One region of the Leisingera coralii genome, then DNA from elsewhere that is predicted to be linked to it. Evidence: riboswitches for the same ligand, from Rfam matches in the RefSeq annotation. Region 1 holds a riboswitch; each other region holds the start of a gene.
What was found. A riboswitch is a leader RNA that binds a small molecule or an ion and turns the genes downstream of it on or off. The one in region 1 is predicted to bind cobalamin.
Positions count from the first base shown of each region.

Region 2: another riboswitch for cobalamin. It lies ahead of ACFMBG_RS16660 (aromatic ring-hydroxylating oxygenase subunit alpha); the one in region 1 lies ahead of ACFMBG_RS09340 (CbtB domain-containing protein).
Region 3: another riboswitch for cobalamin. It lies ahead of ACFMBG_RS02870 (hypothetical protein); the one in region 1 lies ahead of ACFMBG_RS09340 (CbtB domain-containing protein).

Region 1 is NZ_JBHUPT010000023.1:20,637-30,003, forward strand. It holds gene tmk (dTMP kinase) at 1-386, opposite strand, end outside; gene ACFMBG_RS09305 (D-alanyl-D-alanine carboxypeptidase family protein) at 383-1,570, opposite strand; gene ACFMBG_RS09310 (SPOR domain-containing protein) at 1,581-2,507, opposite strand; tRNA gene ACFMBG_RS09315 (tRNA-Ser) at 2,761-2,850, shown strand; gene ACFMBG_RS09320 (CHAD domain-containing protein) at 2,923-4,464, shown strand; gene cobF (precorrin-6A synthase (deacetylating)) at 4,474-5,226, opposite strand; gene ACFMBG_RS09330 (hypothetical protein) at 5,300-5,803, opposite strand; gene ACFMBG_RS09335 (CbtA family protein) at 5,870-6,568, opposite strand; gene ACFMBG_RS09340 (CbtB domain-containing protein) at 6,573-6,743, opposite strand; cobalamin riboswitch at 6,778-6,980, opposite strand; gene ACFMBG_RS09345 (DUF1636 family protein) at 7,157-7,492, opposite strand; gene cobA (uroporphyrinogen-III C-methyltransferase) at 7,489-8,223, opposite strand; gene ACFMBG_RS09355 (cobyrinic acid a,c-diamide synthase CobB) at 8,220-9,367, opposite strand, start outside.
Region 2 is NZ_JBHUPT010000054.1:20,937-30,303, forward strand. It holds gene ACFMBG_RS16645 (BCCT family transporter) at 1-1,620, shown strand, start outside; gene ACFMBG_RS16650 (ABC transporter substrate-binding protein) at 1,733-3,385, shown strand; gene ACFMBG_RS16655 (FAD-binding oxidoreductase) at 3,459-4,544, opposite strand; gene ACFMBG_RS16660 (aromatic ring-hydroxylating oxygenase subunit alpha) at 4,549-5,784, opposite strand; cobalamin riboswitch at 5,892-6,092, opposite strand; gene ACFMBG_RS16665 (alcohol dehydrogenase family protein) at 6,412-7,518, shown strand; gene ACFMBG_RS16670 (DUF1523 family protein) at 7,573-8,217, opposite strand; gene ACFMBG_RS16675 (hypothetical protein) at 8,229-8,495, opposite strand; gene ACFMBG_RS16680 (DUF6638 family protein) at 8,693-9,367, opposite strand, start outside.
Region 3 is NZ_JBHUPT010000006.1:39,098-48,464, reverse strand. It holds gene ACFMBG_RS02905 (prephenate dehydratase) at 1-123, shown strand, start outside; RNA gene ffs (signal recognition particle sRNA small type) at 225-323, opposite strand; gene ACFMBG_RS02895 (5'-nucleotidase C-terminal domain-containing protein) at 387-2,243, opposite strand; gene nudC (NAD(+) diphosphatase) at 2,579-3,562, shown strand; gene ACFMBG_RS02885 (SRPBCC family protein) at 3,620-4,087, shown strand; gene ACFMBG_RS02880 (alpha/beta hydrolase family protein) at 4,115-4,993, opposite strand; gene ACFMBG_RS02875 (TetR/AcrR family transcriptional regulator) at 5,064-5,660, shown strand; cobalamin riboswitch at 5,679-5,901, shown strand; gene ACFMBG_RS02870 (hypothetical protein) at 6,012-6,416, shown strand; gene ACFMBG_RS02865 (protein-tyrosine phosphatase family protein) at 6,530-7,072, opposite strand; gene ACFMBG_RS02860 (DNA polymerase III subunit gamma/tau) at 7,268-9,085, shown strand; gene ACFMBG_RS02855 (YbaB/EbfC family nucleoid-associated protein) at 9,278-9,367, shown strand, end outside.

The DNA.
Region 1 (9,367 bases):
ATCATCAGCTTGTGCATCTGATCCACTGCCGCGCGCAAATCGCCGCGCGACAGGCCCTGGTACATCCGCGTGCTGTCGGCAAAACGGTCGCAGATCACCACCTTGCCTGCCGCCAATGCGGGCTCGATAGTACGCTCCAGGTGGTCGCGCCGCGCTGCCATGAACAGCAAAAGCTCGGTCTCCGCCGACCAGCGGTCGGGATCGCCCTCCAGCACCAGCCGGCGGATCTCCTCGGCGCCGGGGGAGCCGCCCGGCTCCCGCGTCAGCACCACATCGCGGCCCGCCGCGCGCAAGGCTTCGGCCAGCAGCTGGCATTGTGTCGATTTTCCGGAGCCGTCGATGCCTTCGAAGGTGATGAACACCCCGCGCTTGCCGCCCGCCGTCACAGTGCCCCCTCGGAACCGGTCAGGAACTGCTTGATCAGCACCTGCGCCGCGGTCTTGACCCGCACCACAAAGCCGCCCGCGGGCACATCGCTTTCCGCCACCAGCGGCAGCCGCACCTCCGGCAGCTCCTCGGGCTGCAGCACCAGTTCGGCCAGACGCTGGCCTTTCTTCACCGGCGCCTCGATCGGGCCGTTATAGACAACTTCGCCCTGGATGGTGTTGGCCGACAGCGACGGCAGCAGGATTTCCAGATCCTTGGCCGGCACCAGCCCTACCGATCGCTCGGCCCCCCGCCAGATCTCGGCTTTGGCGATGGCGACGCCCTCCTTGGCGACGGTCTTCTTGGTAAATTGGCGAAACGACCAGTTAACGAGGGCCTCGGCCTCCTCTGCGCGCCCGCGCTCGGTGTCGAGCCCGGAAACCACAAAGATCACCCGCCGGTCGCCTTGCTTGGCAGAGCCGACCAGGCCATAGCCCGCTTCCTCGGTGTGGCCGGTCTTCAGCCCGTCAGCGCCGATGCCCAGCTTCAGCAGGGGATTGCGGTTGCGGATGTTGGAGGGCGCGCGGCCATCGAATTCAAACGTGGTCTCGGCAAACAGCGGGTAGTATTCCGGGAAGTCCTCGATGAGCCGCTCGGCCAGGACCGCCAGGTCATGCACCGACATCCGGTGCCCGGCAGCAGGCCAGCCGTTCGAGTTGGCAAAGGTCGAGGCGGTCATGCCCAGATCCTCGGCCCGCTTGGTCATGTAGCGGGCAAAGCCGGCCTCGGTGCCGTCCGGGCTCAGCGCCTCGGCGATCACCACGCAGGCGTCGTTGCCCGACAGCACGATGATGCCGCGCAGCAGGTCCTCGACCCGCACCCGGTCGGTGGTGTCCAGGAACATGGTGGAGCCGCCATAACTCATCGCGTGCTCGCTCACCGGCAGCCGCTCATCCAGCGTCAGCCGCCCGTCGCGCAAGGCTTCGAACGCCACATACAGCGTCATCAGCTTGGACATGGAGGCCGGCGGCAGCGGCACATCGGCGTTCTTGGACAGCAGAACCGTGTCGGTGCCCGCATCCAGCACATAGGCCGCGCGCGCGCTGGAATCAAAGGCCGCAGCCGACAGCGCCGACAGGCTGACCGCCAGGCCCGCGGCCAGCGCCAGCCGCAGGGAGGATTTCAGAGCGTGGCTCAGGTGCATGGCGTTTTGTTCAATTGGTGACAGCATAGGCATCCGCAAACCCGGTTTCCTTCACGCTTTTCAACAGCTGGCTGCGTTCGGTCTTGTTCTGGGCCGGGCCGACCAGAACCCGCCAGAACGTCTTGCCGCTGGAGGACTGCTCCCGCACCACCGGCACCATGCCCGCGCTGCGCATCATGTTGGCGGTCCGCTTGGCGTTCGCCTCGACGCTGAAGATGCCGATCTGGATGAAGGGCTTGCTCAGCACGGATTTCTGCGGTTTGGCGGCAGGGGCCACGGCAGGCTCTGCCTTGGCAGGTGCAGCCTGCGCCGGAGCCGCGGCCGCCGGGGCCGAGGCTTCGATTGCGGCAGCGGCACCGGCAATCGGGTCCAGCGGGGTTTCGGTGATTTCGCGGCCCGCCAGCGCGGCCTCATTCACCTCTGCAGCCTCCGGCAGCGCAGCATCAGCACCAGCCTGCTCATCCGGCTGCGGTTCCGGCGCGATTTCCTCACGCCGCAGCGCGGTCACGTTCAGTTCCACCGGCGCGCCGGCCAGCATCCCCAGGGCCGCCGCGGCATCCGACGAGACCTGCAGCCGCGGTCCCGGGATCTCCCGCTCGCGGCGGAACAGCGCGCCGATCACGAACTGGCCATTGGCATTGTTGCGGATGATCACCCGCTCGGGGTCCTTGGTATCGGGATGCGCCACCCAGACGCCGCCGATCGACGGACGGCCGTCCCACAGCCCCGCCTCGGTCACCTGGAACACATCAGGCGCTTCCACGTCGCGCTCCACCAGCTTGGTGCTGCTGGAGGCCTGCACGGCACCCTCCGCCTTGGGTTTGGGTTCCAGAAAGCCCAGTTTCGGCCCGTCTTCGCAGCCTGCCAGGACCAGCAGCCCCAAGGCCGCCGCGGCGGCGCGCGGGGCCGTCCTTGCTTTCGACATGGTGTCTTTCATGCTCTCATCCTTGCCTGTGCCCGCGGCGCTTCTGCGCCCCCGCCGGAATACCCGGTCTTCTTGGTTTGGCGGCATGATAGCCTGCACATCCGGCCATGAAAACCCTGCCGGGCCGCGGCACAAAGGAAAGCCGCGGCGGCGGCATGAATCCGCGCGTCCGGACGGGCCGTGAAAATTTCCCTTGGACGCTGTCCGCCGGCCTCGGATTTCCCCTTGCCTCGTCCAGCGTTGCATCCTAAACCGCTGACGGACCGGGGAGGTGGCAGAGTGGTCGAATGCGGCGGTCTTGAAAACCGTTGAACGTGAGAGCGTTCCCAGGGTTCGAATCCCTGTCTCCCCGCCACTGCACGCCGTGCCAGCGTTCCGGTTATTCCTCTCTCCCCTATACATGCCACGCTTCCGGCCTAGGTTGATGATGGGCACAGCACGTGCGCCCGATCCGTTCTCAGGAGACCAGCCGGACCCGAGTGACATGGCCGAAGCCGTACAGCTTTTCCTACTGAAACCACCGGCGGAAAACGCGCTGAAGCTGGCGAGGTGCCGGGGCAAACTGCAATTCCGCAAGCAGAAGAAGGGGAAGTTTGCGGAATTCACCGCCTGGGACTGCTTTGACGGCTCCATCCGCTCCAGCGGCCGCCTGCTGGTGGAGCGCGGCAGGAAACTGCACCTGCTGGGGCAGGGGTATGTGCTGACCCAATCCGCCAAGCGCAAAGGCAATTTCCTGCACGACCTGCGCGCAGGGCCGGTGAAGGAGGCCTTGCGGGGTCAGTTCCCGCTGCGCCGTTTGCTGCCCGTGGCTTCGGGCAGGCTGGCCCGCAAGCGGTACTGGATCACCTGGAAACGGGCGGGCGGCGGCGCCTTGGTCCGCTGGCAATTCTCGGGCGCTTTCGGATCAGTGTCGCTGATTGACGTGCTGGCGGAGCCGGGAGCGCCGCGGGACGCCGCCGTGCAATTCCTGACCGGCCTGGGGGCCGTGCCTGCTGCTCCGGGAGATCTCTACGCGCTGCTGGCGCCGGGCCGTCCGGTATACAGGCTGAAACCGCGGGCTCCGCTGGCGCCCGCGCAGCCCGCGCTGGAAGCGGCAGCCGCGATCATCCGCTCCTGCCTTAGCGTTGCGCGGCAGAACGAGCCCGGCATCATCTCGGACCTCGATACCGAATTCCTGCACGACTACCGGATTTCCCTGCGCCGGATCCGCTCGGTGCTGAGCCTGTTCAAGGGGGTGTTCACGGCTGAGGACACCGCGCGCCTGAAACAGGCGTTCTCCGGCCTGATGGAGCCCACCGGCAGGCTGCGGGATCTGGATGTCTACCTGCTGCAGCGCGAACGGTTTTACGCGCAGGTCCCGCAGCCGCTGCATCCAGGACTGGACGCGATGTTTTCTGCCTTTGAGGCGGAACGGCAGCAGTGCCACCAGCAGCTTGCCCTGCATCTGGCCGGAGCGCGGTACAAATGGCAGATCGCGGCGCTGCAGGCGGAATTTGCCGAAGGGGCCGGGATTGCGCCGGGCCCCAAGGCCGCCCGCCCGGCCTTGGAGTTTGCGCAGCGGCTGATCTGGAAGCGCTTCAGCAAGGTCTGCCGCATCGCCGAGGGGATTACCCCTCAGACAGCGGACGCAGAGATCCACGAACTGCGCATCAGCTGCAAGAAGCTGCGCTATTTGATGGAGCTGTTCGAGCCGCTGTTTCCCGAGCGCGAGCTGAAGCTGATGCTGAAGCCTCTCAAGCGGCTGCAGAACACTTTGGGCGATTTCAACGACTGTTCCGTGCAGCAGGCGGCGCTGCTGGCCTTTGCCGCACGCCCCGCCGCCACCCGGCAGATCGCCTTGAGCGCCGGCGCGTTGATTGCCGTGCTGCACCAGAACCAGCTGGCTGCCCGGGGGCAGGTGGAGGAGCGGTTCCGCGCCTTCAACAGCCCGGAGACGCAGGCTGGCTTCCGGGAGCTGTTTCGGGCCTGAGTGCGCGGCTTACCCCCGCCGCAGAAGGTAGATATCCATGATCCAGCCATGCGCGGCCCGGGCCTCGGCGCGGGTTGCGATAATTTTGTCTGACACTTCGGTCAAGGGGCCCGCGACGGAAATCTGGTTCTCCATGCCGACATAGGCAGTCCAGTAGATTTCCACCCCCTGCGGATCGATGGACTGGAAGGAGCATTCCCCGTCCAGCATGATCACCAGCGTATCGGCACTGTCCGGCCAGCCGTTTTCGCGCAGCTGGCGGCCGGTGGTGATGGTGAAGGGCGCGCCGATTTCGTTGATCGGGATGGCATGGGCCGCAGTCAGCGCCTGGATAGAGGTTATGCCGGGGATCACCGTCAGCTTGATCTCTGCCAGCTTCTGCAGCCGCTCGGCAATCCGCATGGTGCTGTCGTAAAGCGACGGGTCGCCCCAAACCAGGAACCCGGCCTTGCCGCCCGCCGGCAGGCTGGCGGTGATATTCTGCCACCAGATCTCCGCGATGGCGTCGTGCCAGTCATCCACCCGCTTGCGGTAGCTCTTGGTGGCCTCGTCGCGCACCGGCAGGGCAAATTCCACGATCTTCGGTCCGTCGCCCTGGATCGCCCGGTTGCAGATCTCGCGCCGCAGGCCCGCCAGGTCGTCCTTGCCCGCGCCCTTGTTGGGGATCAGGATCAGATCCTGCGCATTCAGCGCCTCGATCGCCTGCAGCGTCATGTGCTGCGGGTTGCCGGTGCCGATGCCGATCAGGGAAAGCTCAATCATGACGGGGCCTTTCACAGGAAAACACGGCCCCCTATGGGGCCGCGCAATTGGTCTTGCAAGCCTGCAGTTGCGGTCAGGAGCCTTCGCCGTCCGCAGGCGCGGTCACCTTGGCCTCGACCGGCACGCCGTCCACCATCAGCTGGCTGTGGCTGTTGGTGTTGAGCGAAACCTTCACTTCCGCCCCTTCGGGCAGGGAAGGGATGTGCATCCAGCTGGCGTAAAGTCGGGCGAGTTTCTCGCCGTTCACATAGACATGCGCATGGCCTTCACCATCCACGTCTGCCGCAGAGGCGTTTTCCGGCGCAAAGCGGAAGTTCTGCGGCATCACCTGCAGGTTCCAGCCGGCCATCGGGTCCTTGTGCAGCTGGACCGCGACGCTGGGCGCATCCGGGCCTGCAGCCAGGCTGACCGCCTGGGAGTGGTCGTGGGCTGCCATTTCGCCATGATCGCCGCCGTGGTGCGCCAGGTCGCCGTGGTCATGGCCGTCAAAGGTCACGCCATTGCCGGCCGCAATCACAAAGCCGGCGCCGCCGCCGAACACCAGGCCGATGGCGAAAAGAGCGAGAGAGCGGGACATATCGGTATCCTCAGAAAAAGAATGTCCCCGCCGGTCGGGGCCGGCGGGGAACTCTGCAAGGGTGGATCAGGCTGCAGCTTCTTCGCGCTTGCCTTCGGCCTGCCAGAAGTAGCCGGCAAAGGCACCCAGCAGCACCCAGGCAGCCATGCCGATGCCAAAGGCCCGGGCGGCAAACAGCGCACCGATCTCGGTCGGCACCGGACCCGAGAAGCTCTCCGGCTCAGGTGCGCCGACGATATGCGGAGCCATCAGCAAGAGCGCCGCGACAAGGCAGCTCACCAGGTTGCCGCCAAAGGCAATCAGCCACATGGCCACGCCGGCAGCCGCCACGGTGATGGTCCACCAGACCTGGCGCGCGCCCACGTCGGCAGCGGCAACACCCGGCACTTCCGGCGCCAGCGACAGGCCGGGCGCGAAGTGGAAGGTGATGAACCCCGCCAGGCCCCACAGCAGGCCGGTGCGCGCGTTGATCTCATGGCCCTGGCGCTCGGCCACCGACATCAGCGCTGCCATCACCAGCGCATAGCCGGTGTAGGTCAGCATGGTGAAGATGATGCTCAGGCCATCGCGCATCGGCTCAGCGAACATGCCGGGCAGGTCGGGATGGGCAGTTACCGGGTCAGCGCCGAAATGCACCAGGTCGCCGCCCTCATAGAGTTCGGCGTGGAGCAGCACGGGCTGCACGAAATACAGCTGCAGCAGGGCGGTAATCAGCCCTGCTGCAGCACCAGCGAACAGGCCGCTGGTCAGAATGCGACTGAACATGGCCTTAGTGGCAGGGGAAGCCAGTTGCGTGGCGCACGTCATGCGCGGCGTCGTGCAGGGCAGATGCCTGAACATGGCCGGTCAGCGTGATGATCCCCAGCCCCAGAACCACTGCAAACAGTGCCGGAAGAACACTGGAGCCAGCGGCGGAAGCCTTAAGCGTCTTGGTCGTCATTTGTCGTCCTCCTTACCGTCACACCCGACGGCATAAGTTGCGTTCCCATACGGCCGGTCTCCTGACTCGCGGGTCGCTGCTGCCTTCCTCCTTCCCGGCTTGCGCCAGTGGCTAGTGGAAGGCCGCTCGCCGCTCACAGTCGCGGGGGCGGTTGAGGCTTCGGTGCCGCGATTTGGTCCACCGTCCTCATTCCCGTTTCAGTCCCGATGCTTAGGCACCATCAGACACCGTATCATTTTGTAATGCCCCGCGCGGCTGAGTCTGGTCAAGGAAGAATGCGCCAAGTTTGCGCCCTTCAGCGGCATGCGGGTTCGGAAATGCGTGTCAGCAGGGGGCGGCCAGGGAGGCCGGAAAATTCAGATTTTCCGGCCAAAATTCCGCGCCGGAATTTTCCCCCGCCCGCCGCAGGCGGATCACGCCAGATCAGCCGGAATGCGGGCAATCGCCTTGAACCGCAAATTGCCCAGCGGCCTTGCATCGGCAAAATTGCCGTCGGTGCTGGCTTGGTACATGCGCAGAAAGGTCAACAGGTCCGGCAGATCCTCTGCGGTGATCTCCCCGAACAGATAGGCGGTCTTGCCGCTCTGGCGCACCGCCAGCGTCTGCGGCCGCTTGCAGCCGGACATGCAGTCCACCTGCTGCAGCCGCGCCTTCACCCCGGCCGTCTCCAGCGCCGCGGCAACCTGCCCGGGCAGGGCAGGGTCCGCGTCGCGGCAGGTGCGGCACAGGGTGAGGGTGGGCAGGCTCATTCGCCGGGCAGGTCCTGATCCGCCAGCGGCCCGTAAAGGATCAGCACCGGCGCCTTGGTCTCCATCGCGCGCAGCACCGCGGGCAGCTCGCCCACGTTGTGGCAGAACAGTTTCTGCTCCGGCGTGGAGACGCCAAGCGCCACCAGCGCGTGGGTCTCCGCAGGCAGGCCTGCCTCCATCAGCTTCTCCGCCAGCGCGGCAAAGGTGCTCTTGCCCATGTAGACCACGGTGGTGGCGTGCGGGTCGGCGAGCGCCGCCATGTTCAGATCATCCGGCAGGCCGCCAGTCACGTCATGGCCGGTGATGAACTGCAGCCGCCGCGCAGTCAGCCGCCGGGTCAGCGGGATATTCGCCGCCGCTGCCGCCGCCGAGGCCGCGGTGACACCCGGCACGATCTCGAACCCGATGCCCGCCTCGCGCAGTGCCGTCATCTCTTCCTCCAGCCGTCCGAAGACGCCGGAATCGCCGGACTTCAGCCGCACCACATTGAGGCCGGAGGATGCGTAGTCGACCAGCAGCTGGCTCACATGGTCCTGCTTAGGGGAGGGGCGGCCAGCGCGTTTGCCCACACCCACCAGATCAGCATCGGCGCGCGCGTGGCTCAGGATCGGCCCGGACGAGAGGTCATCGAACAGGATCGCATCCGCCGCCTCCAGCCGCTTCACCGCCTTGACGGTAAGCAGTTCCGGATCGCCCGGACCGGAGGAGACGAAGCTCACAAAACCGCTCATGCGCGTTCTCCCGTGATCAGGTGGAAGAAGGTGCCGGTCACATTGCCCTTGATGGAGCCGGTCTCCGGCACCGGGTTGCCGTCGGCGTCCATGACATTGGCCAGCGGCGCGTCGGGCTCTTCCAGAATGGTGGAATAGTGGAATTCATGGCCGCGCAGGGCGGTGCCAGCTTCAAATCCCGGCATCCCCGCCTGCAGGACCGCGCGGCGGTAGCCGAGGTGGAACTTGCGCTTCTCGTAAGAGGTCACAAGGCCCAAGAGACCCAGCATCCGGTGCCGGTTGCCTTCCTTGTCGATCAGCGCCTCGCCCAGGGCCATGTAGCCGCCGCATTCGCCATGCACCGGTTTGGTCTCCGCGTGCTTTTGCACGCCTGCGCGGAAGGTCTCCGCCGCCGCCAGCGTGCCGCCATGCAGCTCCGGGTAGCCGCCGGGCAGCCAGACCAGATCGGCATCCGCCGCCGGGGCCTCATCCGCCAGCGGCGAGAACGGCAGGATCTCTGCGCCCGCCGTGCGCCAGCCTTCCAGCAGATGCGGGTAGGTGAAGGAGAACGCCGCATCGCGCGCCAGCGCAATCCGCTGGGCGGGCGGCTCCGGCAGGCTGGCCGGCGCGGGCGCCTGGCCGGCCAGGGCCGCGGCCTTGATTGCCTCCAGATCCACATGCTCGCGCAAAAACGCGGCATAACCTGCAATCGCGGCTTCCAGATCCGGATGTTCCACCGCTTGGATCAGGCCCAGATGCCGCTCCGGCAGGGTCAGGTCACCGCGGCGGGGCAGGGAGCCCAGCACCTTGATGCCTGCCTTCTCCATACCGAGGCGCGTCAGCCGCTCATGCCGCGGGCTGGCGACACGGTTCAGGATCACGCCGGCAAAGGGCAGCTCCGGGTCGTAATTCTTGAACCCCAGTGCGGTGGCCGCCGCCGACTGCGCCTGGCCGCCCACATCGACAACCAGCACCACCGGCCAGCCCATCCGCTTGGCAGTCTCGGCAGAGGAGCCGAAGCCCGACTGCCCGCGCGTTGCCACGCCGTCGTAAAGGCCCATCGAGCCTTCGCCGACGCAGATTTCCGCGCCTGCCGACTGGGCGGTGACCGCATCCAGAAGTCCGCCATCCATCGCCCAGGTGTCGAGGTTGAAACTGGGCCGCT
Region 2 (9,367 bases), on a different contig from region 1:
ACATCCGACCGCGGCTTTTACCGGGGCTTCAGCCAGATCGTCACCATCTCCTCAAAGCTGATGATCGGCGGGCTGGTGGTCTGGGCCATCGCCTTCCCGGAACAGTCGGGCGCGGTGCTGAACTCGATCAACGGCTTCATCCTCGCCTCCTTCGGGGCCTGGTACATCTGGACCGTGGCGCTGTTCGTGCTGTGCTGCATGGCACTGGCGATGTGGCCCACCGCCGGACGGCTCAAGCTGGGGCAGCCCGGCGACCAGCCCGAATTCTCCAACTTCTCCTGGTTTTCGATGATGTTCGGCGCAGGCATCGGCGTCGGCATGCTGACCTGGGCCGTGGCAGAGCCGATCTATCACTGGAACAACAACCCCGAAGTGATCCAGGGCCTCACCAACGGCGGCACCGCGGACAACATCCGCATGGCCTACAAATGGTCTTTCCTGCACTGGGGGCTGGGTGCCTGGGCCTGCTATGCCATTGCCGGGCTGGCGCTTGGCTTCTTCAGCTACCGCCGCGGCCTGCCGCTGACCATGCGCTCGTCGCTGACACCGCTGTTCGGCGCGCGGCTCTCCGGTTCCATCGGCCATACCGTCGACATCGTCGCGGTGGTCGCCACCATCCTTGGCGTCGCCCAGACCCTGGGGTTTGGCGTTGAACAATTCGTCTCCGGCCTCACCCGCATCGGCATTGGCGGGCTGACCAACGAGGGCGGCACCGCCAACACCACCGGCGTCATCGTCGCGATCCTGGTGATCATGCTGGCCTCCACCGCCTCGGCGCTGTCGGGTGTGGGCAAGGGCATCAAGTGGCTCTCCAACATCAACATGGCGCTCAGCATCGCGCTTTTGGGCTTCTTCCTGCTGTTCGGCTCCACCTTCTTTGGCCTGCAGGCGCTGCTGGTCGGGCTCTGGGACTATCTGACCGCCATGCCCGACATGCTGTTCCGGGTCTGGACCGGCGACGGCAACCCGGACAGCGTTGCCTCGAAACTGGAAGGCTGGCAGGGCGGCTGGTCGGTGTTCTACTGGGCCTGGTGGATTGCCTTTGCTCCCTTCGTCGGCCTGTTCCTGGCCCGAATCTCCAAGGGCCGCACCATTCGCGAGTTCGTACTGGGCGCGATGATCGTGCCGTCGCTGATGTGCTTTGTCTGGTTCACCTGGGCCGGCGGCACCGCCATCGACCTGGAGCTGAACGGCGGCGCGGGCGGCCAGATCAGCTCGGCACCCGATGGCGACAAGATCTTTGCCATGGTGCAGTACATGCTGTCGCCCTGGCTGGGCTGGGCGATGTCGGTGATGATCGTGATCCTGCTGATGACCTACCTGGTGACCACGGCCGACAGCGCGGTACTGATCGTCAACACCATCAATGCCGCCGGCGACGAGGGCCCCAAGGCCCGCCCGCACATCGTCTTCTGGGGTGTGGCGCTTGGCGCGGTGGTGACGGCGCTGTTGCTGGTCGGCGGCCTCAAGGCGATCCAGACCGCGATGGTGATCGGCGCCCTGCCGTTTTCGCTGGTGATGGTTCTGCAATGCGCCGCCCTGATCAAGGCGATCTACAATGACGGCCGCCGCGCGCAGGCGGGCCTGGCCACCGCCATCACCCAGGAACCGGCTGAATAAGGATCTCCCCCGGCGGATGGCTGCGGACGGGCAGCGCAGCCATTCGCCACTTTACAACCTCCTCCGCTCCTTCATGCTAGGGGCGGACGCCTTCAACCAAAGGACCACAAAAATGACCAGATACTACAACAGGGAAACCCTTCACCCCGCAGTGCGGATGCATGCGGAGGAAGTTGCACAACACAAGCTGGACCGGCGCGAGTTCCTGAGCCGCGCAACCGCGCTGGGGGTGACCGCCTCTGCCGCCTACGGCATGATCGGCCTCAGCCAGCCGGTGCAGGCGGCGGCCAATGTCCAGGAAGGCGGCACCATCCGCATCCAGCAGGTGGTGCGTGCGCTGCTCGACCCGCCGCTGTTCAACTGGCCGCAGCTTGGCAACCTGGTGCGCGGCTACATGGAATACCTGGTGCAGTACAACGCCGACGGCACCTTTGAACCCCGCCTGCTGGAAAGCTGGGAGGTCAACGAGGACGCCACCGAATACCTGCTGCACATCCGCCCCGGCGTGCACTGGAACGACGGCCGCGGCACCCTGACCGCCCAGGATGTGGCCTACAACTTTGCCCGCTGGTGCGACGGCAAATGGGAAGGCAACTCGATGGCCGCCCGCATGGGTTCGCTGCAGAACGAGGCCGGCGACGGCCCCGCCGAAGGCTCGCTGGAGGTGGTGGACGAGCTGACCCTCAAGGTGAAGCTCACCCGCCCCGATATCACCATCATCCCGGCGGTGACCGAATACCCCGCCGCCATCGTGCCGGACGGCTGGTCCGGCGACCCGGGCGCCGACCCGATCGGCACCGGTCCCTACAAGCTGGTCGAATACGAGGTCGGCGTGAAGGCGGTGCTGGAGAAGAACCCGGATCACCAGTGGTGGGGCGAAGGCGCCCATCTGGACCGGATCGAGTTCATCGACTTCGGCACCGACGGCGCCACCCACCTGTCGGCGGCGGAGTCCGAAGAGATCGACATGGTCTATGAAACCGTGGGCGAATACGTCGACATCTTCACCTCCATCGGCTGGAACGTCAGCGAGTCGGTCTCGGCCAACACCCTGGTGCTGCGCACCAACCGCGACGCCGAGGTGGACGGGAAACAGCCCTACGCCGACGCCCGCGTCCGCCGCGCCCTGGCGCTGGCCTGCGACAACGCGGTGCTGCTGGAGCTCGGCTATGACGGCCGCGGCACCCTGGCGGAAAACCACCATGTCTGCCCGATCCACCCGGAATACGCCGACATCGGCGCCCCGGTGCGCGACGCAGAGGCTGCACGCCAGCTGATGGAAGAGGCCGGGATGCTCGACTTCGAGCATGAGCTGATCTCCATCGACGACGACTGGCGCCGCAACACCACGGATGCGCTGGCGGCGCAGATGCGGGATGCGGGGCTCAAGGTCAAACGCACGGTGCTGCCCGGCAATACCTTCTGGAACGACTGGGACAAGTACCCGTTCAGCTCCACCGACTGGGGCCACCGCCCGCTGGGGGTGCAGGTGCTGACACTGGCCTACAAGACCGGCGTTGCCTGGAATGAAACCGGGCTGGCCAGCGCCGAGTTCGATTCCATGCTGGAAGCCGCTTCGGCCATTGCCGACGCCGACACCCGCCGCGGCCACATGGAGAACATCGAGAAGTTCCTGCGTGACGACGGCACCATCATCCAGCCCTACTGGCGGTCGCTCTACCGCCACGCCCGCCCGGGTGTGATCGGCGCCGACAGCCACCCGATCAATGAAATCCACGTGCACAAGCTGGCACTGGAAGCCTGATCAGGGGCTGAAAGAAGAAAAGGGCGCGCGCCACACCGGCGCGCGCCCCTTTTTATGGCCAGATCTTTTATGGTCAGATCGCGACCTCGACCCGGCCGATCGGGTTGGAGCAGCAGGCCAGGATATACCCCGCCTCCACATCCTCTTCCGAGATGCCGCCGTTGTGGACCATATGCACCTCGCCCGCGGTTTTCTTGACCTTGCAGGTGCCGCAGATGCCGAAGGTGCAGCCCGACGGGATGTTGAGGCCCGACGCCTTGGCCACCGCCAGCACCGTGTCGGTCTCGGTGCAGTTTGCGGTCACGCCCGACGCGGCAAAGGTGATCTCGGCCGCCGCGGTCTCCTCGGGAACCACATCGTCCAGCTCCGGCGCATCGGCCTCGGTCTCCACCGGCGCGCCAAAGCTCTCCTGGTTGTAGTTCTCCATGTCGAAGCCCAGGCCGTTCAGCATGTCGCGCACCGCCTGCATGAACGGATCCGGCCCGCAGCAGTAGACTTCCCGCTCCAGGTAGTCGCCGGCGATGATCCCCAGCATGATCTGATTGAGCTGGCCGCGGTAGCCGGTCCAGACCTGATAGGGATCGTCCTCTTCCACCACGAAATGCAGCTTGATACCGGGCACCCGCGCCGCCATGCCTTCCAGCTGGCGCCGCGCGATGATCTCGCTGGGGCGCTTGGCGCAGTTGATGAAGCAGACGTCGGGCGACTGGCCGCGGTCGAACAGATACTGGGTCATCGACAGGCTCGGCGTGATGCCGGAGCCTGCAGAGATGAACAGGAACTTGCCGTTCGGACGCTTGGGCAGGGTGAACACGCCTGCCGGGCCGGACGCCTTGAGGAACATCCCCGGTTTCAGGTGGTCCAGCATCCAGCGGGTGCCGATGCTGTCCGCCTGCGCCTTCACCGTCACCGAGATCGACAGCGGCCGCGACGGCGAGGAGCTGATGGTATAGGTCCGCCAGACAGTCCCGCCCGGCACCGGCAGCTCCAGCGTCAGGAACTGGCCCGGCTGGTATTTGAACCACGCGCCGGACGGCGCGCGGAAGCTGAAGGTGGCGGTGTTCGGCGCCTCCGGCACGACCGAGACGCATTCCAGCATCTCGTCGTCCTTCCACGCCAGGGTTTCGTCCAGCGTCTCGAAGTTGGCCTGCAGTCCCATGCGCTTACTCCGCTGCGATCAGGTGGCGGCCGGTCAGCGCGCGGGTCAGGTGCCCGGCATACCAGTTGGAGAACTGGATCACGCCGCTTTCCTGGATTTCCGAGTACGGGCCGGGCTCATAAGCGGGCGAGTTGATGCCCTGCTGGTTGTCCTCCACCACGATGCGGTCCTCGTCATTGGTCGCGACCCAGACCTCGGTCAGCCGCTTCAGGTCATAGTCCTGGCCCTCGACCGCATCCTTGTGCACAAGCCACTTGGTGGTGACTTCGGTCTCGGTCGGGCTGATCGGGGTGACGCGGAACACAATCGAATGATCCGGCAGGAAGTGGTTCCAGGTGGTCGGGTAGTGGAACTTCAGGAGCGTGCCCGCATCGGCAAACGGCACCCGGCCCAGCTTCTTGGCCACCGCCGCCTTGCCGTCCATGGTATAGCTCTCGGCGCCCTCATTGAGCGGCATCCGCGCCACGCGGTACTGGCCGCGCGCGTCGATCTTGAACTGCGCCGGGATGCCCGCGCCTTCGATGCGGTCAAAGTGCTTCTGCAGGTGCGCCGGGGTCTCGCCGCCTTCGATGCCGGTGACGGACGGATCCTCCGGGAAGGTCCGGCACAGCGACGGGTGGTTGCCGCCGCAGTGATAGCACTCGCGGTTGTTCTCCCAGACCAGCTTCCAGTTGCCGTTCTCGATGATCGAGCTTTCATAGGCGACCTTGGCGTTGGCCAGGTCATGCGGCTCCAGATAGGGACGCGCGACCTCGGCAAAGGCGTCGAAATCCGGCGCCTCTTCCGCCAGGCAGATATAGATCAGCCCGGCCAGGTCACGGCAGTGCACCGGCTTCAGCCCGTGCTTGGAGGCATCGAAATCCGGCCCCATGTCGCGCGCCCACAAGAGCGAGCCGTCCAGCTCGTAGGTCCACTGGTGGTAGGGGCAGACCAGCTTGGGCGAATTGCCCTTCTTCGCCTTGCACACAACCGAACCGCGGTGGCGGCAGGCATTGTGGAAGGCGCGCACCTGGCCATCGGTGCCGCGCACGATGATGACGTTGTAGGCGCCGACCTGATGGGTCACGAAATTGCCGGCTTTCGGGATCTCGCAGGCAGGAATGGCAAACAGCCACTCGCGGTAGAAGATCTGCCGCATGTCCAGATCCAGAACGCCCGGATCGGTATAGAACGCCTGTTCCAGGGAATAGTTTTTCTGACGGGCCACCAGTTTGGCCAGAATGTCGCTGTCCTGAAGCATCTGCTTCTCTCCTTTGCCGCATCCCCGCGGCAGGTTGGCTTGGCTGCGGGCATGGATGGAGAGATTGCAGGCCACGCGCCTGCAACCGCCCCGCCGCCGCCCGCGGTTGACGTTTTTAGGGCAAGGCTGGTTTCCGGACTGTCCCGGGGCCATTCGGCGGCGGGGCCTGGCACCTTCCCGAAGCCATTGGCTTCAGTGGTTTTTTGCCATGCCTTGCCCGGGGTCACCGTTGCGGGGGCAGTGCCGGAGTTTCACCAGCTTCCCAATTCTCCGCCCCGAAGGGCGGCACCTTGCTGAGGCGGAAATTGCCCTATTCCCAGGCTATCGGCGGAGACAAATCCGACCCGCCAAAACCGGAAAAAGACATGCATATTATCCCCGCTCCAAGCCCGCTTCCGGCGCAAAATCTCAAACCGGCACTCGCCAGTCTGTTTGCGGCAAAGCACTGATCTGCGGCGCCTTTGCCTCCGAATCGGCCAGACGCACCGATTCGGCAGGCGGGGAACAGCGGCCGCGCCGGGCCGTGCCGCGGAATTCACCTCTTGCCGCGGCCCCTGCCCCGCGGGCAATAATTGCCCGGTATTCCAAGACCTTTCACCAACCCCGCGTGACCAGAAAGGGCCGCCCATGCCCGGACCAAAGACAGACAGCAGCGCTAAGACCATGATGGCCGTCGTGACCACCGGAAACGGCGGCTATGACAAGCTCGAGTACAAACCCGTGCCGATCCCGGAGCCCGCAGAGGGGGAGCTTCTGCTGCGGGTTCTTGCCGCCGGTGTGAACAACACCGAAATCAACACCCGGCTCGGGTGGTATTCCTCCAGCGTGACAACGGACACCGCCGCGGCAGCCGGCCACCAGGAAACCCAGGCTGAGCACAAGGCCGACGGCGGCTGGAACCAGGCAACCCCCTTCCCCCTGATCCAGGGCACCGACTGCTGCGGCGAGGTTGTTGCGGCCGGCCCAGGCACCAGTCAGGCCCTAACCGGCAAGCGGGTTCTGGTGCGCCCCTGCATACGCCCCAATGGCTACGGCGTGATGGACAACGTCTGGATGGCCTCGGACTTTGACGGCGCCTTTGCCCAATATGTCAAAGTCCCCGCCACCGAGGTGTTCCCCGTTGACTGCGCCTGGTCGGACGAGGAGCTGGCGACGATCCCCTGCGCCTACGGCACATCTGAAAACATGCTGCACCGCGCAAACGTCCAAGCTGGCGAGCTGGTGCTTGTGACCGGCGCCTCCGGCGGTGTTGGCTCGGCCACCGTGCAGCTGGCCAAACGCCGCGGCGCCCGGGTGGCGGCGGTCACAAGCCAGGGCAAGATGGATCAGCTGCGGCAGCTAGGCGCGGACGTAATCCTGGACCGGGGCAGCGACCTGCTTGCGGAACTGGGCGGGGAAACCGTGGACGCCGTTGTCGACAACGTGGCGGGAGAAGGCTTCCCGCAGATGCTCAAGCTGCTGAAACGCGGCGGCCGCCTGGTGTCCAGCGGCGCCATCGCCGGGCCGGTTGTCGATCTGGACATGCGGGACATGTATTTGAAGGACATAACCCTGATCGGCTGCACCGCCTGGGACGAGCCGGTGTTTCCAAACCTGATCTCATATATCGAGCGCGGCGAAATCCGGCCGCTGGTCGCCAAGGTCTTCCCGCTCAAGGACATCGCCAAGGCACAGCAGGAGTTCCTGGAGAAAACCCACTTCGGCAACTTCGTTCTGGTGCCGCCGCAGGATTGACCCGCCAGCCCTTTCAGGACCAATGAAAAAGGCCGCCCAGTCGGCGGCCTCTCCTCACTTCGACTTCCAGCTGTCCAGCCAGCGGCGGAACCGGCCTTGCCGCTCGGCAATCGCATCGCCCGCGGCATAGAGGCTGTCCTCGGCGCTTTCGATCATCGGGTCGATCCGCGCCCGCCGGAACCGGCGCCAGCGCACATAGATGGCCCACAGGACCGCAACCAGCAGCACCAGGAAGATGATGCTGAACCAATTGGTTGGCTTGTCCTCCGGCCCCGCCACCGGCTTGATCGACACCGCATTCGGGAAGATCGACAGGAACTCGTTGCGCCAGCCGTAGTGCATCACCGCCACCCACTCCGGATTGGCCTTGGTCGAGATGCTGTCATTGGCGTCCGTATACAGGTTCGCCGTGTCGAACTTGAAATAGGGCGGCCAGTTCCAGCCGGTGTCCTCGTTGCGGTAGACAATGGCGCGGCCGCTGGGGCGCACCCCCTGGATGAATTGCACATCGCGGTTGATCAGCTCCGCCGACTGGTCATCCGGCTTGGACCAGAAGATGCGGGTCCAGTCATTCAGCTCCTGCCGCTCCTCATAGGTGTTGACGATGCGCACCACGTCGTATTGCGGCAGCGTGTAATGCAGGAAGGCGCCGAACAGCACCCAGAAGGTGATCAGGAAGGCCCATTTGATGAAACGCACGGGGCAGCTCCTCACATGAAGTTAATGACATAGACCAGAAGCGCGATGGCTCCCAGCGGAACGATATAGACCAGGAGGATCAGCTTGCGCCGGAACGAGCGGTCATACTGCCTCAGCCCCCGCTGGATGAAGGCCGCGCGGTCGCCGGTCAACCCCTTGTCTTTCCAGCGCCGTTTCAGTTTCGCCCGCCGCACCTCGCGCGAGTAGAGCGACACCGCGCCATAGACCACGGTCAGCACCACCAGCAGGATCAGGACAAGGCGGATAAAGCCGAACATCTATGCTGCCTCTTGGTTACTTGTTTCCAGTTTCTCTTGTTGGGCACCAAACAGAGGTTCGCGCCCGGTCCCGAGGGTGGGCGTTTCACGCCCGCCGTCGTGCTGAAAGCACGCCTCCGGCGTGACGGGGGCGGGGACGGGCGCGAACCGGGCTGCAAGCAGCCCGGAAAGTGGTGTTTCCCTTAGACAGGATCATATCAGCGCCCCCTGACCCGGTTCACAGCCCCCCAGGGGCCAACCCGCTCCACCAGCCCCTGGCGCCGGTTCCGCGGCAGCTTCGGCATCCGCCCCTCCATATCCGGCTCATGCCCGAACAGCGCCTCCCGCGCCCCGGCCTTGTCCACCGCATACTCCCGCGCCAGGAACTCCGCTGCATAGGCCTTCTTGGTCTCCGGCCAGCCGCGGTACTGGCGGTAAAATTCCTCCTTGTGGCAGATGAACAGCTGGCGGAAATCATGCGGGCACAGCTCCGCCAGCAGCATGTTGACCAGATCCCGCTCCGGCGTGTCCGCCGCCCGCAGGGAATAGAAATAGGCCGGATGGTCCGAGCGGATCCGCGGCCACTTGCCGCCCCCCTCGGCCCAGCGCACCAGCGCCGCCAGCCCCTCGAACTCCGCCGGCAGCTCATCCGCATGGCGCGCCGCCATCCGCCGCAGGTCCGATCGCGACAGGCCCGACAGGTCCCGCCCCTTCTCCGTCAGCACCGACACGGCAAGGAACCCCATCTTCTGCCGCAGGATCGCCGCGCCATCGACGCCGCGCGCCCGGATCACCGGCTCCGCCAGGCCGTTCAACTCCAGGAACCGGGCAATCGCATTGCGCTCGCCCAGATCGAACACATGGCGCAGCGGCACCCCCTCGGGCTTTACACC
Region 3 (9,367 bases), on a different contig from region 1:
TATGCCGATATCGAGGGCCACCCCGACGACCCGCACGTGCAGCTGGCGATGGACGAGCTGAACTATTTCACCACCAATGTGGAAATCCTCGGCGTTTATCCGGCGGACAACGGCCGGTTCTAGGCCAGCCGGAATCCGGCGCGAATTCCGGCCAGGAAAAATCGATTTTTCCTGGCCGTTTTCATCGCATGAAAACGGCACCCTGCATCAAGCTGTTCGGGGAAAAGTGAGAGGCTGGACATCGACCCAAGCGGGGCTCGTTGTGGCTGCTTCCTTCCGGACCTGACCAGGTTGGCGAGGCGCTTGCCCGCGCCAACCTCTCGAATCCCGATATAAGCGCCGCTGCCGGGATTGGCAAGGGCCGCTCCCGGCCTGCTTTCAGAGGTTCACAGCTGCAGCTCGAGCTGCCAGAACCCGCTGCTGGTGAACCCGCAAGGTGTCACCAGCCCGGCGGGCAGCTCGTCCAGATAGGCGGCCGCCCCCGGCCCGGTCACAGCCACCGCGCTGGAGCCGGGCATCGGCGCCAGCTGCCAGGGGTACGGCGCCGCCGCCAGCGGGTCCGCAGGCAGCTGCCCGGCGATATAATCGCGCACCGCCTGGCGGATCCGCATCGGCGCCAGCGGCAGCTCCTCGGCCTCGCGCAGCATCCTGAAGCTGCCGCCGCCGCTGACCCGGTAGCTGTTGGCGGCAACCGCAAAGCGCTGCTCCGGCACCACCGTGCGGCCGTTCCAGCACAGATCCAGGATCCGGCGCGCCGACGGGTTGATGCACGTTCCGGCGGCGGAATAGCGCGGCGGCTGCGACAGATCGATCTGATAGCTCAGCCCGAAAATCACGTCGAAATGATGCCCCGCCCGCTGCGGGTCGGCCAGCCGGGTGCCGGAACTGCCCGGCTCGACCCGGTTGAACAGCCCGGCCGACATCTCCAGCCACTCCCGCAGCTGCGCGCCGGTGACCGTGACCACCCGCAGCTCATTGGCAAAGACCTGCAGATCGGCGATATTGCGGGCGCACAGCTCCCCGGCCGGGATGTCGGTAAAGGAATGCGGGCCGGAGCGGCCGCCGAATTTGCACGGTGCCGCCGCGGACAGCAGCGGCAGGCCTTCCGCGGAGGTGCCTTGCAGCAGCGGCCGCACCGCAGCCGCCTGGGCGCAGGCAACCAGCGCCAGCCCCCGGTCGGGCGCAAAGAAGGTGAAATAGGAATGCATCGCCACTGGGCTGTAGCCCGCAGGCTGCCGCATCCGCTCCAGGGTGCGGGCGTGATCAGCGGCCAGCGCCCGGGTGAAGCCGGCCTCCTCCTCCACCAGCGGCACAGCTTCGCCGGAGTGCCCCGGCTGTGCTACCGGCTGCAGGCTGGCAGTGCCGCCGGCGGGCTGCCAGCCCGCGCTGGTATGCTCCAGCTCCAGGCTGATCACCCCCAGATGCGAGCCATGCGCCCCCGGCATCACCACCGGCTTGGCAAAAGGATAGTCCGGGTCAGGCAGCGTCAGATGGGTGTGGCCGCCCACCACCGCGTCAATCCCGGGCAGCGCCGCCAGCTGCTCCAGCGCGTTCTCGCTGCTGTCCGAACCGGTTCTGGCAGCGATCCCGGTGTGCGCCAGCGCCAGCACCACATCGCAGCCCTGTTCCCTCAGCCTCCGGGCCTGGGCTTCGGCAGTTTCCACGATGCCCCCGGCCTCCAGCTCCACCTCCAGCGCGTGGCCGCACCAGATCAGCGTTTGCGGCGGCAGTACCGACAGCAGGCCGATCCGCACCGGCGGCAGGCCGGGGCAGCCCGGAATCTGCCGCTCCAGCACCGCGGTTCCCGCAAAAGGCAGGTCAATCTCCGGCTCTGCAGCGGTCAGGCTGGAGCACAGCACCGGGCACGGCACGTCCCTGAGCACCCCTGCCAGCGCCGCAAGGCCAAAGTCGAAATCGTGATTGCCCAGGCCAACCGCATCATATTCCAGCACCTGAAAGGCACGCGCCAGCGGATGCGGCCCCTCAGCGCCGGGCACGATATCGCCCAGCGGCGAGCCCTGAAAGCCATCGCCGTTATCGACCAGAATGCAGGCCGCGCCTTGCTCCGCCGCAGCAGCACGCTCCCGGCCGATCAGGCTGGCCACCCGCGACAGGCCGATGGCCGGAACCGGACGGTCGGCATAGTAATCATGGCTCAGCAGGTTGCAGTGCAGGTCCGTAGTGGCCAGCACGCGCAGCACCCCGGCGGGCCGGGCCTCCGGAGCCCCCGCCCCGCCTGTCATGTCCGAATTTCTGCTGACACCGCCTGCCCGCCGCTCCTCTCGCACCATTCGGCGCCATTCTTGATTTGCGGCTATTTGAGTCAGCGTATTAACGATTTGCAATAACTCGTTTCCGCGGCCCGTTAACTTTTTCCTGCCGCCCCATCCGCTCCGGCATGGTTGCGTCATGTTCCGTTGCAAAATACCCCTGCGGCTGCAGGGCAGGTGTGGCGGCGCAGCGACAGGCAAGCGCAGATCGCAGCGGAATGCTGGCAACCCCTGCGGCACACTGTCATGGATTGCCGCAGTCCGTCCGGCAAGCCCGGCAAACCGCCGCCAGTCAAAGGAGAGCCGCCATGAAACGCGCAGAACATGTGACTTTCGGCGGCGGCGGACTGGAACGCGCCGCGCATCTGCGCACCGACGCGTCAGCGCTGGACGCGGCCTGGAACAACCCGCAGGCCCAGGTGCTGCTGATGTGGCGCGGCAAGCCGCTGACCCGGCGCGAAGCTGAAGGCGGCCTGCCCTGCGGCCTGGCCTGGACCGCACCTGACCACCCGCTGGCCGCCAGCCGCCGGGACACGGCGCTGTTCCTTGGGCTGGAGCCTGGCAGCGCGCCCTGCTTTGCCTGCGATATCAGCGATTGGCAGCCCGAAAGCCTGGACCAGGAGGCTCTGAGCAGCTTTGCCGATGCCAGCGAGCAGCGGCACCCGGACCTGCCGGATAGCCATGTCTTTGCCGAGCTGCGCCGGGTGATGACCCGCCTTACGCCGCTGGAGGCCGAGCTGGCCACCACCGCCAAGGCGATGCTGGCCTGGCACCGCAGCCACCGGTTCTGCGCCTGCTGCGGCGCGCCCAGCGACATGGCGCAGGCGGGCTGGCAGCGGATCTGCCCGGCCTGCAAGGCGCCGCATTTCCCGCGCACCGACCCGGTCGTGATCATGCTGATCACCCACGGCGATTCGGTTCTGATGGGCCGCTCGCCCGGCTGGCCCGAGGGGATGTATTCGCTGCTTGCAGGGTTTGTCGAACCCGGCGAGACGCTTGAGGCCGCAGTGCGCCGGGAGGTGCTGGAGGAAACCGGCGTCAGGGTCGGCCCTGTCAGCTACCTCTCCTCGCAGCCCTGGGCCTTTCCGATGTCGCTGATGTTCGGCTGCGCAGGCGAGGCGCTGAGCCGCGAGATCACCATCGACCCGAATGAGATCGAAGACGCGCTGTGGGTCAGCCGCCAGGAGATGATGACTGTCTTTGCAGGCGATCACCCGGTGCTGAAGCCCTCGCGGGAGGGGGCAATCGCCCATTTCCTGCTTAAAAACTGGCTTGCGGACACGCTGGACTAAATCGCATATTGCCGCAAACCGAACCGCAGCCAGGCGGCGCAGCTGAGGCAGGCAGACATGAAGATTCAAAGCAAAGAAGATATCGAAGCCCCGATTGCCGAGGTGTTCGGCGTCATCTCCGATTTTGAGCTGCTGGAGCGCTCCGCCCTGCGCCGCGGCGTCGAGCTGCAGCGGACCGGCAACCTCACCGATCCGGAGAGCGGCCTGGCCTGGGATCTGAAGTTCAGCTTCCGCGGCAAGCCGCGCGACATCCGGCTGACGCTGGCGTCTTATACCCCGGTGACCGGGCTGGCGCTGACCGGCAGCGGCAGCGGCATTGACGGCCGGATGGAGGTGGAGCTGCTGGCGCTGTCGCCGCAGCGGACCCGGATGTCTGTAGAGCTGAAGCTGACGCCCTCCAGCCTGACCGGTCGTCTGCTGGTGCAATCCCTGAAACTGGCACGCAGCAACCTGACCCGCCGCTTCAAGCTCCGCCTGGCCGAATTCGCCAAGAACACCGAAGACCGGCTGAAACGCCCCGCCTGAGCCGCTGCCGCCGCCCGGACTGAAGGCCTAGGCCTGCGGCAGCAGATGCGGCCACAGGGCGGCATTGCTGCGGGCAAACGCCCCCAGGTGGCCGACAGACTTGAGCCCCAGCTCCCGCGGCGCCAGAACTGTCCGGCGCTGCTCTGCGCCGCCAAAGACCTCGCCCAGCCGCCAGACGGCCGGCGGCGGCACAACGTCATCATCCGCCAGCGCAAACAGATCCACCGGGATGCCGGTCTCTGCCCAGCGCGGCTGCGGCAGGCCCTGCCCTGTCTCCGGCAGATAGCTGCCCCGGGTGGTGCACCAGCGCCGCCATTGCCAGTAGACCCCTGCCGGCAAATCGGCCCCGAACCCCACCGCACGCCCGGGCAGATAGCCCAGAACACGGGCCGCCAGCGGCACATGGCCGAACCAGAAAGCCAGCGCCAGCGCGCGGTAGGGCCAGGGATGATCGTGGTGATGCACCAAGCCGCCCGCAACCACGATCATGCGGGCGACGTCCTCAAGATCGTCCTGCAGGGGCATCAGCATCGCACCCAGCGAATGGCCGATCACCCACAACGGCACGCCCGCATAGTGCCGCCGCATTTCGGCCCGGGCAGCGGGCTGATCCGCCAGCGCCCAATCGGCCATCGTCACCTTGGACCGGCGCGGATGCTCCCGCGCCGAGTCTCCGAAATCCGTGTAGTCATAGGTCAGGCAGGCGATCTGCTGCTCCGCCGCCAGCCAGCGCGCGAAATGCCGGTAAAAACGCTGCGGCACCCCGGTTGCGCCGTTCAGCACCACCGCCGCCCGGGCAGGCCCGTCCGGGTGGTACAGCCGCCCTGCCAGCTCCCCCGTCCCGGAAACAAAGCACAGCTCCTGTTCCCGGAAACCGGCGGTATGTTCTGCGTGTCTGTCCAGCATGACTGCCTCCTAGACCAATCGGTCCAATTCATGACTGGACCATTTGGTCTAATGCTGTCAAGCTGCCGCCATGAATGACGTGACGACAGCCAGCCCGCCTCCCGGCAGCCCGGCCCCGACCCGGGAGCGGCTGATCCGCGCTGCCGCCGGCCTGTTCCGGGACAAGGGCTACGCCGGCACCGGCCTGGCAGAGCTGCTGGCCGCCGCCGAAGCGCCGAAAGGATCGCTCTACCACCATTTTCCCAACGGCAAATCCGACCTCGCGCTGGCGGCGGCCACCTGGGCCTCGGACCAGATGCTGGCGCTGATCGACGCCGCCTTCGACCCGGCCCCCAGCTTCCAGGCCGGCGCCAAGACGGTCTGCTACAAGCTCGCGAAACTCTTCGACAAGCAAGGCAAGTGGAGCGGCTGCCCGGTCTCTGCAACCCTGTTTGCCGGGCCGGAAAACGACGCCTTCCGCCAGCACGCCGCGGATCTGTTCGAAAGCTGGATCGCGGCCACCGCCCGCCACGCCCGGCGCCTGGGCCTGCCAAAGGACGAGGCCCGCGCGGCCGCGGAGAACTTCTATATCCTGCTGCAGGGCGGCTGGCAGCTGGCGCGGGTGCGGCGCGACTCCGACGTGATCCGCGCCCTGCACACCCAGATGCAGCTGCAGAAAACCGATTGACGACTCAGGGAACCAACCGCTACCGCTTGTGGTGATGGTTCCCGCGCCACAGAATCTTGTGTCCGGGATGAAAAGGGAACACGGTGCGGCCCCGCCCCAGGCAAGGCCAAGTCCGCGACTGCCCCCGCAACTGTAAGCGGCGAGCGACCCCGATAGAGCCACTGGCCCCCTAAGAGGCCGGGAAGGATCGGGAAAGCATCGACCCGCAAGTCAGGAGACCTGCCATCGAACGTGTAACTCGAACCCGGGCGGGGTGTCCGGACAGGGTCTGATGGCTGCGGCGGAGGCACTCCGTCTTTCATCCGGTCTCTTGTCCCCCAAACCCCCGCACCACGCGCGGAGGGCGCAGACATGATGTGGACAGACCAGACGCATTTCTATGCGGCAACGGATTGCAAATACCTGGGCAAACCCTGCCCGGCGGCGGAGCGGATGATCGCCAAGCTGGCCGAGGCAATGACCAAGGCCAAACCGCTCACTCAGGACGATTTCGAAATCACCGGCACCACCGCGCTGGACGGCTGCCCGCGCAACTGCCCGGCGCAGTTCGTGGCCAGCCACGACCGGATCCGGCTGTTCTGCGGTGTCGCCGGGGACGCCCCGCGCGAGGGCCTGGACCGCTTTGCCGACGCGATCCTCAGCCGCGACGGCACCGGCTTTGCCGCCTCCCGCCTGGACGCCCGCCCCTGCGCGCTGATGGAGGCGCTGCCGAAAACGGAAAAGGCGCGGCAGGCAGAACAGATGATGGCGCTGTGAACTGAGTTTTCAGGCTCTCCTTTCGGACACAGAGGGCAGCGCCCGCCCCGGTGGGGGCGGGACGGGCGCTGCCCGGCCTTCCGGCCGGGCGTAAGATTGAATAAGAATAAGGCCTAACCTGCCGCCAGCCCCGCGCAGGCCCAATGCATCTGCGCTTCGGTCTCCACTGCGCAGGGCCGCACCGCGCGCAGCCGCGCCAGCGCCTGCGCCGGTTCCTCGCCGCATTCGATCATCAGCCGCAGCACCGCCATGCCGGAGCGCCCGCAGCCGCCCCGGCAATGCACCAGCACCCGGCCGCCGCCTGCCAGCGCCTGCCGCGCCGACCGGCTGGCCGCGGCCCATTTCGCCGCCACCCCGGGCTGCGGCGTGCTGAAATCCGGCACCGGCAGATGCAGCCAGCGGCTCGCCATGCTTTGAATGTCGATCCCCAGCCGCGGCACCCCGGCCGCGGCATGCTCCGCCTCCGTGGTCATCGAGATCACCAGCCCCGGTTTCCACTGATAGATCTGGATCAGGTCGCTGCGGTAATCGCCTTCGCCGCCGGGCAGCCGGCACAGCGCCAGAATGCCGCCGCCCGCAGACAGCGCGTGGATGGTCAGCCCAGCCTGCGCCGCCTTGTCCTGCGCCGCTGGTTCAGAGGTTTCATCAGATCGCATACCGCCTCCCTAGCCGTTGCGTTCCTGCGTTTCCCCCGCACGTCCCCTTGCCCGCAGCCTAGCCGCTAACCGCACAATGCCAAAGCGCTTTTGCAGCCCCGCGAATGCTGCCTTCTGCGGTGGACGAACGGGCTGCGCTTCAATACCCTGCGCGCAACGCGGGCGCCCCGCACACCGAATCCGGCACGAGACACCATGAACGACATCCCCAGCGGCACCACCGGCGGCACCGGCCAATCCCAATACCAGGTTCTGGCCCGCAAATACCGGCCCGAAACCTTTGCCGATCTGGTGGGCCAGGACGCGATGGTGCGGACGCTGAAAAACGCCTTTGCCGCCGACCGCATCGCCCAGGCCTTCATCATGACCGGCATCCGCGGCACCGGCAAAACCACCACCGCCCGGATCATCGCCAAGGGCATGAACTGCATCGGCGAGGACGGCCAGGGCGGCCCCACCACCGATCCCTGCGGCAAATGCGAGCATTGCGTGGCGATCATGGAAGGCCGCCATGTCGACGTGATGGAGATGGACGCCGCCTCGCGCACGGGCGTCAACGACATCCGCGAGATCATCGACTCGGTCCAGTACCGCGCCGCCTCGGCGCGCTACAAGATCTACATCATCGACGAGGTCCACATGCTGTCGACCTCCGCCTTCAACGCGCTGCTGAAGACGCTGGAGGAACCGCCCGCGCATGTGAAGTTCATCTTCGCCACCACCGAGATCCGCAAGGTGCCGGTGACGGTTCTGTCCCGCTGCCAGCGCTTCGACCTGCGCCGGATCGAGCCGGAGGTGATGATCGCCCTCTTGCGCAAGATCGCCACCGCCGAAGGCGCAGAGATTGCAGACGACGCGCTGGCCCTCATTACCCGCGCGGCTGAGGGCTCTGCCCGGGATGCGACTTCGCTCTTGGACCAGGCAATCTCCCACGGCGCCGGAGAGACCACCGCCGATCAGGTTCGCGCCATGCTGGGCCTCGCCGACCGCGGCCGGGTTCTGGACCTGATGGACATGATCCTGCGCGGCGATGCGGCGGCAGCCCTTACCGAACTCAGCGCACAATATGCCGAGGGCGCCGACCCGCTGGCAGTGCTGCGCGACCTTGCGGAGATCACCCACTGGGTCTCAGTGGTGAAGATCACCCCCGACGCGGCCGAAGACCCCACCGTCAGCCCGGATGAACGCGCCCGCGGCCAGCAGATGGCGGAAAACCTGCCGATGCGGGTCCTCACCCGGATGTGGCAGATGCTGCTGAAGGCGCTGGAGGAAGTCGCCGCCGCCCCGAACGCGATGATGGCCGCCGAAATGGCGGTGATCCGCATCACCCATGTGGCCGACCTGCCCTCGCCCGAGGAACTGATCCGCAAGCTGCAGGACACCCCGCCCCCGCCGCCTCCGGGTCCTGGCAGCGGCGTGCCGATGCAGGGCCTGGGCGCCCCGGCCCTCGGCGGGTCTGGCGGCGGCAATGGCCAAGGTGGCTATGGCGGCCCAGACGGCCCCGCCGGCGGCGCGCCGGTGGCCCATGGCGGCAACGGCACCGTGACGGCTCTGGCGCCGCAGGTCAGCTCCGCGCTGGCCCGCTACCCGACGTTCGAGCATGTGGTCGAACTGATCCGCACCAACCGCGACGTGAAACTTCTGGTCGAGGTTGAAACCGGCGTGCGCCTGGTCTCCTACCAGCCAGGCCGGATCGAGTTCACCCCCGCCGCCCAGGCACCCAAGGATCTCGCCGCCCGGCTCGGCTCGGCGCTGCAGACCTGGACTGGCGCCCGCTGGGTGGTCTCCATCGCACCGGATGGCGACGCGCCCACCATTGCCGAGGTCCGCGACGCCGCCGAAAACGCCCTGCGCGAGAAGGCCACCGCGCATCCGCTGGTGCAGGCGGTGCTGGAAAAATTCCCCAAGGCCAGGATCAAGCGCATCCGCACACCCGAGGAACTGGCCGCCGAAGTCGCCGCCGAGGCTCTGCCCGAGGTGGAAGACGAATGGGATCCGTTCGAGGACGGGTGACGAATTCACGCAGGGCAGCGCGTGACCTTGGGTGGGCGCGATAGCGCCTTCCCAGGGGGAAGGTCAGGCGCTGCCTGGCCTATCAGCCGGGCGAAAGGGCGCTAAAGTCCAGCAGCAAGGCAAACCTCCCCCTTGTTTCACGCCCCCGCGGCCCGTATCTGTGGCCCAAACCGGAATCTCAGGAGAACACAGATGCTCAAAGGCCTCGGCGGTCTTGGCGACATGGCCAAGATGATGAAATCGGCACAGGAACTGCAGACCAAGATGGCGCAGATGCAGGAA